DNA from 2 places in the Streptomyces sp. NPDC046985 genome. Region 2 is predicted to be linked to the other one. Evidence: riboswitches for the same ligand, from Rfam matches in the RefSeq annotation. Region 2 holds a riboswitch; the other holds the start of a gene.

Region 1 (3,351 bases), on a different contig from region 2:
CTTCGGGTCGAGCACGTGCTGCGCCTTGGAGGGGGCGCCCTTGGCGGTGGTCCCGGGCTCGGTCGTCGTCAGCACCCGGTCGATCAGGCCGGCGACCTCGTCCATCTCGGCGGCGCCGAGGCCGCGGGTGGTCAGCGCGGGGGTGCCGACGCGGATGCCGGAGGTGTACCAGGCGCCGTTGGGGTCGGCGGGGATGGCGTTGCGGTTGGTGACGATGCCGGAGTCCAGCAGCGCGGCCTCGGCCTGGCGGCCGGTCAGCCCGTAGGAGGAGGCGACGTCGATCAGGTTGAGGTGGTTGTCGCTGCCGCCGGTCACCAGCGTGGCGCCGCGCCGCGTCAGGCCCTCGGCCAGGGCGCGGGAGTTGTCGACGATCCGCTGGGCGTAGTCCCGGAAGGCGGGCTGGCGGGCCTCCGCGAGGGCGACCGCCTTGGCGGCCATGACGTGCGGGAGCGGGCCGCCGAGCACCATCGGGCAGCCGCGGTCGACCTGGTCCTTGAGCGAGTCGTCGCACAGGACCATGCCGCCGCGCGGGCCGCGCAGCGACTTGTGGGTGGTGGTGGTGACGATCTGGGCGTGCGGGACCGGGTCGAAGTCGCCGGTGAGCACCTTGCCCGCGACCAGCCCGGCGAAGTGGGCCATGTCGACCATGAGCGTGGCGCCGGTCTCGTCGGCGATCTCCCGCATGATCCGGAAGTTCACCAGGCGCGGGTAGGCGGAGTAGCCGGCGACGATGACCAGCGGCCTGAACTCGCGGGCCGAGGCGCGCAGGGCGTCGTAGTCGATCAGGCCGGTGGCCGGGTCGGTGCCGTAGGAGCGCTGGTCGAACATCTTGCCGGAGATGTTCGGGCGGAAGCCGTGGGTGAGGTGGCCGCCCGCGTCCAGGGACATGCCCAGCATGCGCTGGTCGCCGAGGGCGCGGCGCAGCTCGGCCCAGTCCTCCTCGGAGAGGTCGTTGACCTGGCGGACGCCGGCCTTCTCCAGCGCGGGCAGCTCGACGCGCTGGGCGAGGACGGCCCAGAAGGCGACGAGGTTGGCGTCGATGCCGGAGTGCGGCTGGACGTAGGCGTGGCGGGCGCCGAACAGCTCCCGCGCGTGCTCGGCGGCCAGCGACTCGACGGTGTCGACGTTGCGGCAGCCGGCGTAGAAGCGGCGGCCGACGGTGCCCTCGGCGTACTTGTCGCTGAGCCAGTTGCCCATGGCCAGCAGGGTGGCCGGGGAGGCGTAGTTCTCGGAGGCGATCAGCTTGAGCATCTCGCGCTGGTCGGCGATCTCCTGGCCGATGGCGTCGGCGATCCGCGGCTCGACGGCGCGGATCACGTCGAGGGCGGCGCGGTAGGCGGTGGACTCGCGGGAGAGGGGCGCGGACATGGCGGGGACCTCCGGACGTGGCGTTCGGCTGCACGGGACGGCCCAGGCGCACGGCACACTTGTCGCTCAGGCCGCTCCCCGATGGTCGGTCCCATCCCAGCGCGCCAGTCACGGCCCGAGTCCCAGCCTACCGGGCGCCCCGTCCCCGCACGCCGCAACGTCCGCCATGCGAGCGCGATCTGGGACGGGGACGGACGTCGTCCGGCGGGCGGGCGTCGTCGTTCGGGCGTCGTCGTTCGGGCGTCGTAGTTCGGGCGTCGTCGTTCGGGCGGACGGGCGTCGTCGGCCTCCCCCGTCGCCGGGGTCGTCGACCGGCTCTCCGAGGGCGGACGCCGGGAGAACCGCCTCTACATGCTGCACCACGCCCTGATCAGCCACGCCCTGCGTCTACGGGGCACCGGCGCCGGCGAGTCGCCCCTCTTCCGGACCGTCCGCTTCCCCCGGGACTCCTCCCGCGCCCCCCCACGACCATGACGGGCAGATTTGAGTCGGTGGCGTGCACCGCGCTTCTCGACTCCTGATCGATCCGGTCTAGAGGATCACGTGCGGCAGGAAGCGGGCGTATTCGTCGGTGATCAGACCGGAGGACTCGCGGATGCCGAGGCCGGCGGGCTCGTCCCCGACGACCCAGGCGCCGAGGACGACGTGGTTGCCGTCGAAGGCGGGCAGCGGGGCGAGCGCCTGGTAGCAGCAGGGCTCGTCGCGCGGGACCGGCGGCGTGCCCGGCGCGTGCACGGTCACTCCGGCGCCCTCGCGGCCGAGCAGCGGCTTGGCGACGTAGCCGGTGGTCGCCGCCAGGTCGCGCGGGCCGTCCAGGTGGGCGGGGAGCAGGTTCGGGTGGCCGGGGAACATCTCCCAGAGGACGGCGAGCAGCGCCTTGTTGCTCAGCAGCATCTTCCAGGCGGGCTCGATCCACAGGGTGGCGCCGGTGCCGCCGCCGTTGTCGAGGGTGTCCAGGACGTGTCCGGCGAAGCGGTCGGAGGTCAGCCACTCCCACGGATAGAGCTTGAAGACGCTGCGGATGAAGTGCAGGCCGTTGTCGACGAACCGGCCGGAGAGCGGGTCCCAGCCGATCTCCTCCATGGAGATCCAGTCGGTGTCGAGGCCCGCCTGCTCGGCGGTCTCCTTGAGGTAGGCGACCGTCATCAGGTCCTCGCCGAGTTCGTCGTCGGCGGAGTGCGCGAAGTGCAGCGGGGCGCCCGGCGGGAGCAGATGGGCCTGCCGCTTCCAGGCGTCGACCAGGCGTTCGTGCAGGGAGTTCCACTGGTCGGCGCCGGGGAAGCGCTCCTGCATCCAGAACCACTGCGGCGAGGCGGCCTCGACGAGGGAGGTGGGGGTGTCGGCGTTGTACTCCAGCAGCTTCGCCGGGCCCGTGCCGTCGTAGCGCAGGTCGAAGCGGCCGTAGACGGTGGGGAGTTCGGCGCGGCGGCGCCAGGACTCGGCGACGGCGCGGGCGAGGCGGGCGTCGGTGATGCCGAGGTCGGCGAAGCGGCCTGCGGCGACGATGCGGTCCGCCGCCGCCAGGCACATGCGGTGCAGTTCCTCGACGGTCTCCTCCAGGGCCTCGACCTCGGGGAGCGTGAAGGCGTAGTAGGCGCTCTCGTCCCAGTAGGGGCGCAGGGCGCCGTCCGGGTACCGGGTGAGCGGGTAGATCAGCCCCTGTGACTCGACGGTCTGCTGCCAGCCGGGGCGGGGCGCGAGGGTGCGGCGTTCCACGCGGGGTCAGCCGCCGGACTTGCCGTGGCCGCCGCCGAAGCCGCCGCGGTCGACGCCGCCGCGGCCCGAACCGCCGGACTTGCCGCCCGACTTGGTGAAGGAGCCGCCGTCGATGTAGCCGCTGCCCCGGCTGCCGCCGTAGTACCAGGTGCCGTGCACCGGGGACGAGGAGGACTTGCAGTACTTGTCGTCGACGACCTTGTACCCCTTGGAGTGGGTGTAACTGTCGCGGTCGACGCAGCGCTTGTCCGGGTCGGAGGAGCAGGC
Region 2 (3,351 bases):
GTGACGGCATGGCCCGCTCGGGCCAGGCCGTGCCCCAGTCCGGTGAAGGGGGCCACATCGCCTCGGGACCCCGCCGTCATGATCGCTACGCGCACGTCGGCCAGTATGGCCGCGCCGCTCGCCACGGCCCGCGAACGACCCGTCTGACCTCGACGCCGTCACCCCGAGGCGGGCGCGCCCGGCGCGCGGGCGAGGGCCGGGGGCGGCGGGCTCCAGTCGCCCCCCACCCGTGGATGCGCCCGGCGTGCGGGCGAGGGCCGCCCGGGTCCGGTCCGGGCCCGCTCCGGGTCCGCTCCGGCCGCGGAGGCCGCCCCGCCCCCTGCCTCGCCCCGCCCCCTGCCCCGGGGCGCCCGCTCTGCTCCCAGACGCCCGCTCCCGGCCCGGCGCCGACGCCGATGACGGCGCCGCCGACGACGACACCTAGGCCCAGACGTCACCCGCCTGCGCGCCCAGCCGCCCGGATCACGCCCCGAGCTGCCGGGCGGCTGCCTCCACCGTCTGCTCCAGGAGCGTCGCGATGGTCATCGGGCCGACTCCGCCCGGCACCGGCGTGATGAGCGAGGCGCGTTCCGCCGCCGAGTCGAAGTCGACGTCGCCGACGTTGCCCTCGTTGTAGCCCGCGTCGATCACGACCGCGCCGGGCTTGACGTCCTCGCCGCGCACGAGCCGCGGCCGGCCCACCGCGGCGACGACGATGTCGGCCTCCCGCACCACGGACGCCAGATCCGCGGTCCGCGAGTGGCAGTAGGTGACCGTGGCGTTCCGCGCCAGCAGCAGCATGCCCACCGGCTTGCCGAGGATCGCGCTGCGCCCGACCACGACGGCGCGCTTGCCCGCGGGGTCCACGTCGTAGGCGTCGAGCAGCCGCATGATGCCGCCGGGCGTGCAGGAGACGAAGCCCGGCAGGCCGAAGCTCATCGTGGCGAAAGAGGCGAAGGTGACGCCGTCGACGTCCTTCTCGGGCGCGATCGCCTCGAACGCGGCCCGCTCGTCGACGTGCTCGCCCACGGGGTGCTGAAGCAGGATGCCGTGGACCGACGGGTCCTGCGACAGCGACCGGAGCGTGCCGACCAGCTCCTCGGTGCCGGTCGTGGCGGGCAGGGCGACGCGCCGGGAGTCGATCCCGGCCGCGCGGCAGCGGTTCTGCTTCATACGGACGTACGTCACGGAGGCGGGATCCTCGCCGACCAGCACCGTCGCCAGGCACGGGGCCGTGCCGGTGCGGTCGGTGAGGTCGGCGGCCCGCTGCGCGGTCTTCTCGACGATCTGCCGGGCGAGCGCGGCGCCGTCCATGAGGCGTGCTGGGGACATGTGCTGCTCCTGAGCGTGCGATGGATCGCCCAGGCGCGCGGCTACGACTCGATGAGGGCCGCTCCCCGGTGGTGCTCCACCTCAGCGCCAGTCACGGCCCCGCCCCAGCGTACTCACTCACTCGTCGCCGCATGGAGGGGCCTCGCCGAACCCGGTCCGCGTGATCCCGGCGAGCGGACGAAGCCCGTCCTTAACCAGGTCACCGGCCCGGTCTCGCCGCGGTGCGGACCGGTCCCCGCCGTCCGCGGCGCCGAGCCGACGCGGACCGGCGCCCGGCGCGCACTCCGTCCGCGCACGTACGGGACGCCGGACGGCGGCTCTGGGCGCGGGCGCCCGGCGCGCACCCGGTCCGCGCCCATGCGCTCCGTTTCCGATCAGCCACGGCGTAGGGTCGACGGGACGGCCGACGGTCGACGGAAGGGGACAGCCACCATGGCCCAGGAAGTGCGCGGCGTGATCGCACCCGGGAAGGACGAGCCGGTGCGGGTCGAGACGATCGTCGTGCCGGACCCGGGGCCCGGCGAGGCCGTGGTCCAGGTCCAGGCCTGCGGCGTCTGCCACACCGACCTGCACTACAAACAGGGCGGCATCAACGACGAGTTCCCCTTCCTGCTCGGCCACGAGGCCGCCGGCGTCGTGGAGTCGGTGGGCGAGGGCGTCACCGACGTCGCGCCCGGCGACTTCGTCGTCCTCAACTGGCGTGCCGTGTGCGGCGCCTGCCGCGCCTGTCTGCGCGGGCGCCCCTGGTACTGCTTCGACACCCACAACGCCCGCCAGCGGATGACGCTCACCGACGGCGCCGAACTCTCGCCGGCTCTCGGCATCGGCGCCTTCGCCGAGAAGACGCTGGTGGCGGCCGGGCAGTGCACCAAGGTCGACCCCGCCGTCTCCCCGGCCGTCGCCGGGCTGCTCGGCTGCGGCGTGATGGCGGGCCTCGGCGCGGCGATCAACACCGGCGGCGTCGGACGCGGCGACTCGGTCGCCGTCATCGGCTGCGGCGGCGTCGGCGACGCGGCGATCGCCGGGGCGCACCTGGCGGGCGCGGCGAAGATCATCGCCGTCGACATCGATGACCGTAAGCTCGCCACCGCCCGCGAGATGGGCGCCACGCACACCGTCAACTCCCGCGAGAAGGACCCGGTCGAGGCCGTCCGCGAGCTGACCGGCGGATTCGGCGCCGACGTGGTCGTCGACGCGGTCGGCCGCCCGGAGACCTACCGCCAGGCCTTCTACGCCCGCGACCTGGCCGGAACCGTCGTCCTGGTCGGCGTCCCCACGCCCGAGATGAAGCTCGAACTGCCGCTGCTGGACGTCTTCGGGCGCGGCGGCGCGCTCAAGTCGAGCTGGTACGGCGACTGCCTGCCCTCCCGCGACTTCCCGATGCTCGTCGACCTGCACCTGCAAGGCCGCCTGCCGCTGGACAAGTTCGTCAGCTCGACCATCCAACTAGACGAGGTCGAGAAGGCGTTCGAGCGGATGCAGCAGGGCGACGTGCTGCGCTCGGTGGTGGTGTTCTGATGGCCGCCCGCATCGAACGCCTTGTCACCTCCGGTCAGTTCACGCTCGACGGGGGCTCCTGGGACGTCGACAACAACGTGTGGATCGTCGGCGACGACCACGAGGCCGTCGTCATCGACGCGGCCCACGACGCCGAGGCCGTCGCCGCCGCGGTGGGCGACCGCCGACTGACCGCCATCGTGTGCACCCACGCCCACAACGACCACGTGAACGCCGCGCCGGCGCTCGCGGACCTCACCGGCGCGAGCATCTGGCTGCACCCCGACGACCTGCCGCTGTGGCGGATGACCCACCCGGACCGGGAGCCGGACGAGCACTTGGCGGACGGCCAGGTGATCGAGGCGGCCGGCGCCGACCTGAAGGTCCTCCACACGCCCGGCCACGCGCCCGGCGGGGTGTGCCTGCACGATCCGGGGCTGGGCGTCGTCTTCACCGGCGACACCCTGTTCCAGGGCGGCCCGGGGGCCACCGGCCGCTCCTACTCGCACTTCCCGACGATCGTCGACTCGATCCGCGACCGCC

What was found. A riboswitch is a leader RNA that binds a small molecule or an ion and turns the genes downstream of it on or off. The one in region 2 is predicted to bind ZMP and ZTP.
Region 1: it holds a riboswitch for ZMP and ZTP, as region 2 does, so the genes downstream of both, ABZ861_RS02620 (glycine hydroxymethyltransferase) here and ABZ861_RS20750 (bifunctional 5,10-methylenetetrahydrofolate dehydrogenase/5,10-methenyltetrahydrofolate cyclohydrolase) in region 2, are expected to answer to the same signal.

What each region holds. Positions count from the first base shown of each region.
Region 1 covers NZ_JBEYWK010000001.1:596,846-600,196, forward strand. The annotation lists gene ABZ861_RS02620 (glycine hydroxymethyltransferase) at 1-1,368, opposite strand, end outside; ZMP/ZTP riboswitch at 1,402-1,490, opposite strand; gene ABZ861_RS02625 (glutathionylspermidine synthase family protein) at 1,900-3,084, opposite strand; gene ABZ861_RS02630 (hypothetical protein) at 3,091-3,351, opposite strand, start outside.
Region 2 covers NZ_JBEYWK010000015.1:166,490-169,840, forward strand. The annotation lists gene ABZ861_RS20745 (glycosyltransferase) at 1-80, opposite strand, end outside; gene ABZ861_RS20750 (bifunctional 5,10-methylenetetrahydrofolate dehydrogenase/5,10-methenyltetrahydrofolate cyclohydrolase) at 463-1,311, opposite strand; ZMP/ZTP riboswitch at 1,332-1,416, opposite strand; gene ABZ861_RS20755 (S-(hydroxymethyl)mycothiol dehydrogenase) at 1,744-2,829, shown strand; gene ABZ861_RS20760 (MBL fold metallo-hydrolase) at 2,829-3,351, shown strand, end outside.